2 regions of the Pseudomonas allokribbensis genome follow, and region 2 is predicted to be linked to the other one. Evidence: predicted binding sites of a transcription regulator. Region 2 holds the regulator's gene; the other holds the start of a gene.
What was found. Region 2 encodes FliA, which starts transcription of late flagellar genes. Its sites were predicted from a motif close to CTAAAGTTTNNNNNNNNNNNGCCGNTAA; they were not measured.
Positions count from the first base shown of each region.

Region 1: the regulator FliA is predicted to act here: its motif matches at 2,264-2,291, upstream of IF199_RS14120 (methyl-accepting chemotaxis protein).

Region 1 is NZ_CP062252.1:3,089,748-3,094,325, reverse strand. Features, by position in the region: gene IF199_RS14135 (phenylacetate--CoA ligase family protein) at 1-469, shown strand, start outside; gene IF199_RS14130 (GNAT family N-acetyltransferase) at 469-1,395, shown strand; gene IF199_RS14125 (hypothetical protein) at 1,444-1,977, opposite strand; gene IF199_RS14120 (methyl-accepting chemotaxis protein) at 2,359-4,350, shown strand; gene IF199_RS14115 (DUF411 domain-containing protein) at 4,508-4,578, shown strand, end outside.
Region 2 is NZ_CP062252.1:1,775,295-1,779,872, reverse strand. Features, by position in the region: gene IF199_RS08165 (chemotaxis protein CheA) at 1-1,251, opposite strand, end outside; gene IF199_RS08160 (protein phosphatase CheZ) at 1,291-2,079, opposite strand; gene IF199_RS08155 (chemotaxis response regulator CheY) at 2,097-2,468, opposite strand; gene fliA (RNA polymerase sigma factor FliA) at 2,636-3,376, opposite strand; gene fleN (flagellar synthesis regulator FleN) at 3,373-4,203, opposite strand; gene flhF (flagellar biosynthesis GTPase FlhF) at 4,317-4,578, opposite strand, start outside.

The DNA.
Region 1 (4,578 bases), 1.3 Mb from region 2:
GCGGTTGATGCCGCTGATTCGTTATCCGGTCGGCGACCGCGCCTGTTGGCGAGAACTCGAGCGAACGCCCGCGCGCAAATTCGCGCTGATGGGCCGCAGCGCCGACAGCCAGCGAGTCAGAGTGGGAGTCCTGACACTGCTGCCCGATGAAATCGGCGATACGGTGCAACGCCTCACCGGCAGTGACGATTGGCAACTGGTGATCGAACAGGCCGGAACGAAAGATATCCTGCGCCTGAAATGGGCTCCGGACGCTGTGCAACCTGCTTCGGCAGACACCGACCGGAGGCTGCACCACGCGTTGATTGAACACTACCCGTTGATCGAACAACTCAATGCCGATCACTTGCTGGACGTGGTGATTCACTGCTGCACGGTTCAGGAACTGTCACGCCATCCGCGCTCCGGCAAACGCCAGCGCGTGCTGGATCTGCGCGTCTACGACAGACTGCCCATGGAACAGCGCTGATGGAAACAGTCACCCTGCGCAGTTACCGCAACAGCGACGCTCCTGCCGTGAGCAATCTGTTCCGAAAAACCTACGGCGATCTTTACGCCCAGCCTCACGTCTATCTGCCCTGCATGATCGATCGCAACCATGCGCTGGGTCGCTGGCACTCTCTGGTCGCCGTCGCCGAAGATCAAATGCTGGGACACGCGACCTTGATTCGTGCCAAGGGATCGCACATCGCCGAGCTGGCATTGAGCGTGGTTGCCCCCGAAACCCGAGGTCAGAACATTGCTACTCGCCTGGGACGGCAGCTGTTGATTCATGCGCAAGCGTTGGGATACCGGGGCGTGACGATCAAACAGGTCACCGGCCATCCCTACACACAGCGCATGGCAGCCAGTCTCGGCTTTCAGAGTGTCGGATGGCTGCCCGACCATGTCCCGTCTCCATTTAATGCCTCGGCGCGGGAATCGCTGGTCATCGGTTACACGCCTGTCGACGATAACCGACGTCCGCTCCCGACCCAGCCGTGGCCCGAAAGCTGCCGGGATTTCATGAGGCAGATGTGCAGCGTGTTCGGAACACAGGACAAGGCCGCGCCCTGGGTGGGCGAACCGGTACAGCTGGAACAACAATTGAACCGGTATGAAGGCATTTTCAAAGAGATCGATGGCGGCTTGCTCAAGCAGTTGCAGGAACTGCCGGCGCATTGGCTCATTTCAGTCAGGCTCAGGCTGGCAAAGGAATTCGCAAGCGCTTTTCACTTGCTGACGACGGCAGGATTCGTGTTCACCGGGCTGGTGCCGGATGAGAGAGGAGCTGGCTGGCTGGCGTTGTTTCATCGTGGCGCCAGGCCACCGGCGTTGACGCTGATTTGCCCGCAGATGCAGCGGCTGCATGACGACCTGCAATCGCTCATTGCCAAGCCATCATCGTCCGTGTAACGCAAGAATGCCCAGGCCCTGCGCATCGGAGGGCCTGGTTTTACGCGATCAAGCCTTGGCGCTGACGCCTTTGTCGGTCGGAGGCGGACGTTCACCGCCCTGTCCGTAGGTTTTCAGGCTCTGCAGCACATAAATGGCTTTCTTGTACTCCGGGATCAACGTATTGGCGTACTTGTTGCCCTTGAGGCTGTTGTTGTTGATGGTGTCCAGTTGCGTGGCGAAATATTCCAGCGCATTGAACTTGGCATCCGGGTCTTTCTGAATGCCGAAGCGATCGAACTTGTCACCGGCATTGAGCAGCGTCATCGAGGTCACTTCGGAAATGAGGCCCCGGCTGCGCAGGAAGTCAGTCAGTTTGCCCAATTGCTTGGGAGTGACGTTTTCCGGATCGAACCCCTTGATGTTCTTGTGCAAACGCTGCTTGTCCATTTCCGCCGTGTTGAGAACGGTGGGGTCGTTGCCGACCAGGGCCAGCATCTGCTTGACCTTCACGCTTTGAGAAACCGGTTTGCCCGAGCTCCCTGCATCTCGAACCAGCAAACCTGCCTTGGGCTGCCACGCGCCGGTATAACCAACGGTCATGAGCGTGCTCCTTGCGAAAAGAACATGAAAATATCCTTGTGGAACGTCTTGAGTTGCCCGGAGTATCGGCCGGCAAACTGATGTCACCAATCTGTTTTTCACTTTTTTACAAATTTTGTACATTCTCGATACAAAGCACTGCAAGCCCCGCAGATATTGAGCCAGAGCCGCTTGGCCAGTCCGGCGAAAATCGGCTTTTTACTCTAACGAACGGGCTGGTTAGTTTGCATGTGTCGGATCTGTTACTTGCCGGTCAGCGTTTCAAAACTTTTTAGCACGTGAGTACCTAAAGCTTCCTCGCGCCGCGACGATACGTAAGGGATACCCCTACTGTTTTACTCCTCGCCCCTAATAAGAAACGCTGCTCAAGGACCGGTCTCCATGCCCGCATTCCGTACCATTCAGGCTCGCTACACGCTGTTTCTGGTTCTATTTATCCTGTTGCTGTCGGTCCTGACCGTGGTAGGCATCAGCCAGTTGGTCGCGCCGAAACTGCGTCATACCGAAGAGCAGGTGGTGCTCAACCGCATTGCCGAGGTCGCCGAGCAGATCCAGGGCGAACTGAACAAGGTTCAATCGCAGCAACGCAGCATCACCCAGACCATCCCGCTGCTCGACAGTGCCGCCATCGATACGGTGCTGCCGGGGCTGGTGGACCAGTACGGTGAATTGAAAGTATTTGGCGGTGGTATCTGGCCACTGCCCGGTCAGCGTGAGGCGGGACGCAACAAGTTCAGCACCTTCTGGCATCGCGACAGCTCCGGCAAACTCGCCGTGAACACCTTCTGGAACAGCGACGCAGCGCCCAACTATTACGACCAGAGCTGGTACAAGGGCGGCCTGCAGACCCCGCGCGGCCAATGCGCCTGGGCCGCCGCCTATAAAGACGATGCCAGCGCCGAGCCACGCACCAACTGCGCCATGGCCATCCAGAAGAACGGCACGACCTGGGGTGTATCGACCATCGACGTGACGCTGGGCTTCTTCAACGACCTGGTGGCGCGCAAGGAAAAAGACCTCAGCGCCGAAATGCTGATCGTCGAGGCCGACGGCAAAATCATCAGCAACAGTTCGCGCATCAATGGCCCGATCGTGCTGAAAAACATCAGCGAGCTGGCTGGCAGTTCACCTTTCGCGAGTCAGGTAAAGGCTGGCTTGCAGCAACGTGATCAGGCCCAGCGCGTCGAGTTCGACAACAACGGCGAGGCCAGCACCTTCTTCATGCGCCCGATCGAAGGCACGCCTTGGTTCCTCGCCACCGCCCTGCCGACCAAGTTGATCACCGCCCAGCGCGATGACGTGCTCAGCACCCTGAGCCTGTTGCAGATCCCGCTGGTGATCCTGCTGGTGCTGTGGCAGGTCTATGCGATCCGCCAATTGATCCAGCGCATGAAGGCCCTGAAAGCCAACATCGATCTGCTGTCCAGCGGCGATGCCGACCTGACACGCCGCATCACCATCCGCGCCGAAGACGAACTCGGCGCGATCGGTCACTCGGTCAACACCTTCATTGCCTACCTGCAAAACATGATCGGCGAAGTCACCCAGGCTACCGGCGCCATGGCTTCGAGCCTCGACAACCTGCAACGTACGTCGGCGCACACCAGTCAGATTCTGCTGCGCCACGCCTCGGAAACCGACCAGACCGTCACCGCGATCAACGAGATGAGTTCGACCGCTGAAAGCGTCGCGCAGAATGCCGCCGAAACCGCCGCCTTCACCCAGCGCGCCAACGAAAACGCCGACCGTTCGCGGGTGGTGGTCGGCGAAGCGTCGAGCAGCGTGGTCGCGCTGATCGACGAAGTGGCCAGCGCCACGCACAAGGTCGAAAGCATGCAACAGGACGCGCAGCGCATCACCGAGATTCTCGGGGTGATTGGCGCCATTGCCGGCCAGACCAACCTGCTGGCGCTGAACGCCGCCATCGAAGCCGCCCGCGCCGGTGAGCAGGGACGCGGCTTCGCGGTGGTGGCCGACGAAGTGCGCGCCCTCGCCGCTCGCACCCAAGCCAGCACTTCGGAAATCAACGAAATGTTGACCCGCCTGACCCAGGGCGTGAGTTCGTCGGTCAGCGCCATGGAAAACACCCAGGCCAGTTGCCAGTCGGCCGCCGACGCCACGGCGCGAGTCAACAGCGGCCTCGACGAGATGGCCGGCTCGGTCAGCCACATCAACAGCCTCAGCACGCAGATCGCCACCGCCGCCGAACAGCAAAGCGCCGTCACCGAAGAGATCAACCGCAGCATGGTGCAGATCCGTCACATGGTCGATGAACTGGTGCAAAGTGGTCAGGCCAGCGAGCTCAACACCCGACAGTTGCTGGAAGCCAACAGCCGGGTCGGCGCGATCATGGGCCGGTTCAAGGTGCGCTGATCCTGACAGATCTGTCATCTCTCGCTCAGCGGGCTGTCAGCCTTGATCTACGATCATGCTGGCAACCCGCCTTGTATTACTTGGAAACACTCCGTTGATGCCGGGCGGAAAATTCCGGTCAAAATGCGTTTTTTTTACCCCGAGCCGAGAGCCCTCCATGCGAAACCACCTGCGTCTGGCCGCCCTGAGCGCGCTATTCATCTCCTCCCTGGCGCAAGCCGCCGACCT
Region 2 (4,578 bases):
CACGTCGAGGTTCGACACGGCCTTCTGCATCGATTCGTCGCCGCTGTTCAGGCCCAGGCGCACCAGACGGTTACGCACCAGTACCAGCTCGCCGACCATGTTCATGATTTCGTCGAGACGTGCGGTGTCCACACGAACGGTGGTTTCGGCTTCGCTCGCCGGTTTTTCCGGTGGCGGAGTCGCCGGCGCACGGGCCGGAGCCGGTGCAGCAGCGGCGGCTGGCTTGGCCGGTTCGGCTTTAGGCTCAGGCGCTTTTGCAGCAGGTTTTGCCGCAGCGGCCGGGGCCTTGGCGGCAGGCGCTGCAACAGCAGAAGCATTGCCGGCCGTCACGACGGCACCGGTGGCGACGTCAGTGAACTTGCCTTTGCCATGCAGATCGTCGAGCAGCGATTCGAACTCGTGATCGCTGATCAGATCGCTACCGGCCGCAGCCGCTGCCGGAGCAGCCGATGCAGGCACCGACGCAATCGCCGATTCCAGCGCATCGACGGCAAAGTTGCCCTTGCCGTGCAACTGATCGAGCAAGGCTTCGAATTCGTCGTCGGTGATGTCCGAGCTGTCGCCCACCGCCGGAGCAGAAGGTGCAGCGGCTGTCGGTGCCACGGCGTCGGCCGCGAACTGGCCCTTGCCGTGCAACTGGTCGAGCAGCGACTCGAATTCGGCGTCGGTGATTTCATCGCTGGCCGCTTCATCGGAAGCAGGCGCAGCGGCAGCCGCCGGGGCTTCGGCTTCGGCCTTGACGGCGTTCAGCGAGTCCAGCAACTGTTCAAATTCGTTATCGGTGATATCGCCCGAATCGCCTTCGACGACCAGTTCTTCGATCATCTCGGCAACAGGCGAAGCCGGGGCTTCATCCGCCGATTGCGGTTCAGCCAGACGCGCCAGGGCGGCCAGCAGTTCCGGGGTTGCGGCAGTAATCGGGCTGCGATCGCGGACTTCGCTGAACATGCTGTTCACCGCGTCCAGCGCTTCGAGCACCACGTCCATCAGTTCTGCATCTACGCGACGTTCACCCTTGCGCAGGATGTCGAACACGTTTTCGGCGATGTGACAGCACTCCACCAGCTCATTGAGCTGAAGGAAGCCGGCGCCCCCTTTTACAGTGTGGAAACCGCGAAAAATTGCGTTGAGCAGATCTGCGTCATCCGGACGGCTTTCCAGCTCGACCAGTTGTTCGGACAGTTGCTCAAGAATCTCGCCGGCCTCAACCAGGAAATCCTGAAGGATCTCTTCATCGGCGCCGAAGCTCATTAATGGGGTGCTCCTACAGGTCTAAAAACCCAAAAAAACTCAAAATCCAAGGCTGGATAGCAAATCGTCCACATCGTCCTGACCGGACACAACGTCTTCTCGTTTATCGGCATGAATCTGCGGACCTTCACCCTGCGAGAGATGTTTTTGTGGATCTTTTTCAGCGAGCATTGCCGCACGGTCATGTTCGATGCCCGCAAAGCGGTCCACCTGACTGGCCATGAGCACGAGTTTGAGCAGATTGCTTTCGACTTCGGTGACCAACTGGGTCACGCGCTTGATCACCTGACCTGTGAGGTCCTGGTAATCCTGGGCCAGCAGAATGTCGTTGAGGTTGCTCGACACCGCGCGGTTGTCCGCGCTGCTGCGTGCCAGAAAACCGTCGACCCGACGCGCCAGCTCGCGGAACTCTTCAGCCCCGACTTCACGGCGCATGAAACGTCCCCAGTCGGCACTCAATGCCTGGGCTTCGTCAGCCAGGCCATTGACCACCGGCGTGGCGCTTTCCACCAGGTCCATGGTGCGGTTGGCTGCCGCTTCGGTCAGCTTGACCACATAGCCCAGACGCTCGGTCGCATCAGTGATCTGCGACACTTCCTCGGCCTGCGGCATATGCGGGTCGATCTGGAAGTTGACGATTGCACTGTGCAGTTCGCGCGTGAGCTTGCCCACTTCCTGGTACAGGCCACGGTCACGGGTCTGATTGAGCTCATGGATCAGTTGCACAGCGTCGCCGAACCTGCCTTTTTCAAGGCTTTCGACCAGTTCGACCGCGTGTTTTTTCAGAGTCGACTCGAAGTCGCCCTGTGAAGATTCGTTATGCTCCATAGCTCCCCCGCGCGTCATCAGCCGATGCGTTCGAAAATCTTCTCGATTTTTTCTTTCAGCGCCTGAGCCGTGAAAGGTTTGACCACGTAGCCGTTAACGCCGGCCTGGGCCGCTTCGATGATCTGCTCGCGCTTGGCTTCAGCAGTCACCATCAGCACTGGCAGGTGCTTGAGTTTTTCATCGGCGCGCACGTGACGCAGCAGGTCGATACCGGTCATGCCAGGCATGTTCCAGTCGGTCACCAGAAAGTCGATGCTGCCGCTGTTGAGCACCGGAATGGCAGTGGTGCCATCGTCGGCTTCAACGGTGTTGGTGAACCCAAGGTCACGCAACAGGTTCTTGATGATCCGCCGCATCGTTGAGAAGTCATCAACGATGAGGATTTTCATGTCTTTGTTCAATTCGACCTCCAAGCAGTCTTAAACGCGCCCAGCACCTGGACGCGCCATTTCAATCAATCCGGCAAAGCACTCGATGACTGTCTGGAGCACAACAGAGCAAGACCGGTGCCGTTCACCACCGCACCAGCCTCGTTCGCAGCGTCCCCACACTGCCTTCAGCGCGCTCGCCACTCCCCCAAACGCCCCCGCAAGCGGGCCGCGCACTGGCTGTGTAACTGGCTGACCCGCGATTCACTGACGCCAAGGACTTCACCGATTTCCTTGAGGTTCAGCTCTTCGTCGTAGTACAGCGCCAACACCAGTCGCTCACGCTCCGGCAAATTGGCAATCGCGTCCGCCAACGCAGCCTGGAAGCGCTCATCTTCCAGATCGCGCGACGGCTCAAGATGAGCACTTGCGCCATCCTCGTGCAGCCCTTCGTGTTCGCCGTCCTGCAACAGGTCGTCGAAACTGAACAGTCGGCTGCCCAGGGTGTCGTTCAAAATCCCGTAGTAATCGTCGAGACTCAATTGGAGTTCGGCCGCAACCTCGTGATCTTTAGCGTCACGGCCGGTTTTAGCTTCAATCGAGCGAATCGCGTCGCTGACCATACGGGTGTTGCGGTGAACCGAGCGCGGTGCCCAGTCCCCCTTGCGTACTTCATCGAGCATGGCGCCGCGGATCCGGATGCCCGCGTACGTTTCGAAACTGGCGCCTTTGCTGGCGTCGTATTTGGTCGAGACTTCGAGCAGGCCGATCATTCCGGCCTGGATCAGGTCTTCGACCTGCACACTGGCCGGCAATCGCGCCAGCAAGTGGTAAGCAATGCGTTTGACCAGTGGCGCGTAACGCTCGATCAGCTCGTACTGCGCGTCACGTGCCGACTTCTTGTAGAAATTCATACCGCTGGCGGTCATAGCACAGGTCCTGCCGTTTGCTGCACGAGGCGCTCGACGAAAAATTCGAGGTGGCCGCGCGGATTGGCGGGCAGCGGCCAGGTGTCGACCTTTTGCGCGATCGCCTTGAACGCCAGTGCGCACTTGGAACGCGGGAAGGCTTCATAGACCGCACGCTGCTTCTGCACCGCCTTGCGCACGCTTTCGTCGTAAGGCACCGCACCGACGTATTGTAGGGCGACGTCGAGGAAGCGATCCGTGACCTTGGTCAACTTGGCGAACAGATTGCGACCTTCCTGCGGGCTCTGGGCCATGTTGGCCAGGACGCGGAAGCGGTTCATGCCGTAATCGCGGTTCAGCAGTTTGATCAGGGCGTAGGCGTCGGTGATCGAGGTCGGCTCGTCGCAGACCACCAGCAACACTTCTTGCGCTGCGCGAACGAAACTGACTACCGAGTCACCAATACCCGCAGCGGTGTCGATCACCAGTACGTCGAGATTGTCGCCGATGTCGCTGAACGCCTGAATCAGACCGGCATGCTGGGCCGGGCTCAGGTGAACCATGCTCTGGGTGCCGGAAGCGGCCGGCACGATGCGAATCCCGCCGGGGCCTTGCAACAGCACGTCGCGCAGCTCGCAGCGGCCCTCGATCACATCGGCCAGGGTACGTTTGGGCGTGAGGCCCAGCAGAACGTCGACGTTCGCCAGACCCAGGTCGGCGTCCAGCAGCATGACCCGACGGCCAAGCTCTGCCAGCGCCAGGGACAAGTTCACTGACACGTTAGTCTTGCCGACGCCACCTTTGCCGCCGGTCACCGCGATCACCTGTACGGGATGCATGCTGCCCATGTTATTTCTTTACCTTGTCTTGCATAGACGGAGGCCACATTACTGGCTGCGCGTTCACAACCGGAACAATGCATGGCAGACCATCGATGTAGGTACAAAAACTGTTCATTACCTCAGCCAACCTGCTTGGTGGGACTGTGGTAGATATCAGCGAACATGTCAGCCATGGCTTCTTCGCTGGGTTCTTCCTGCATTTGCACACTGACGGCGCGGCTGACCAATTGATGACGGCGCGGCAGATGCAGATCATCCGGAATCCGTGGGCCGTCGGTCAGGTAGGCGACCGGCAGTTCATGACTGATCGCCAGGCTCAGCACTTCGCCAAGGCTGGCCGTCTCATCCAGTTTAGTCAGGATGCACCCGGCGAGCCCGCAA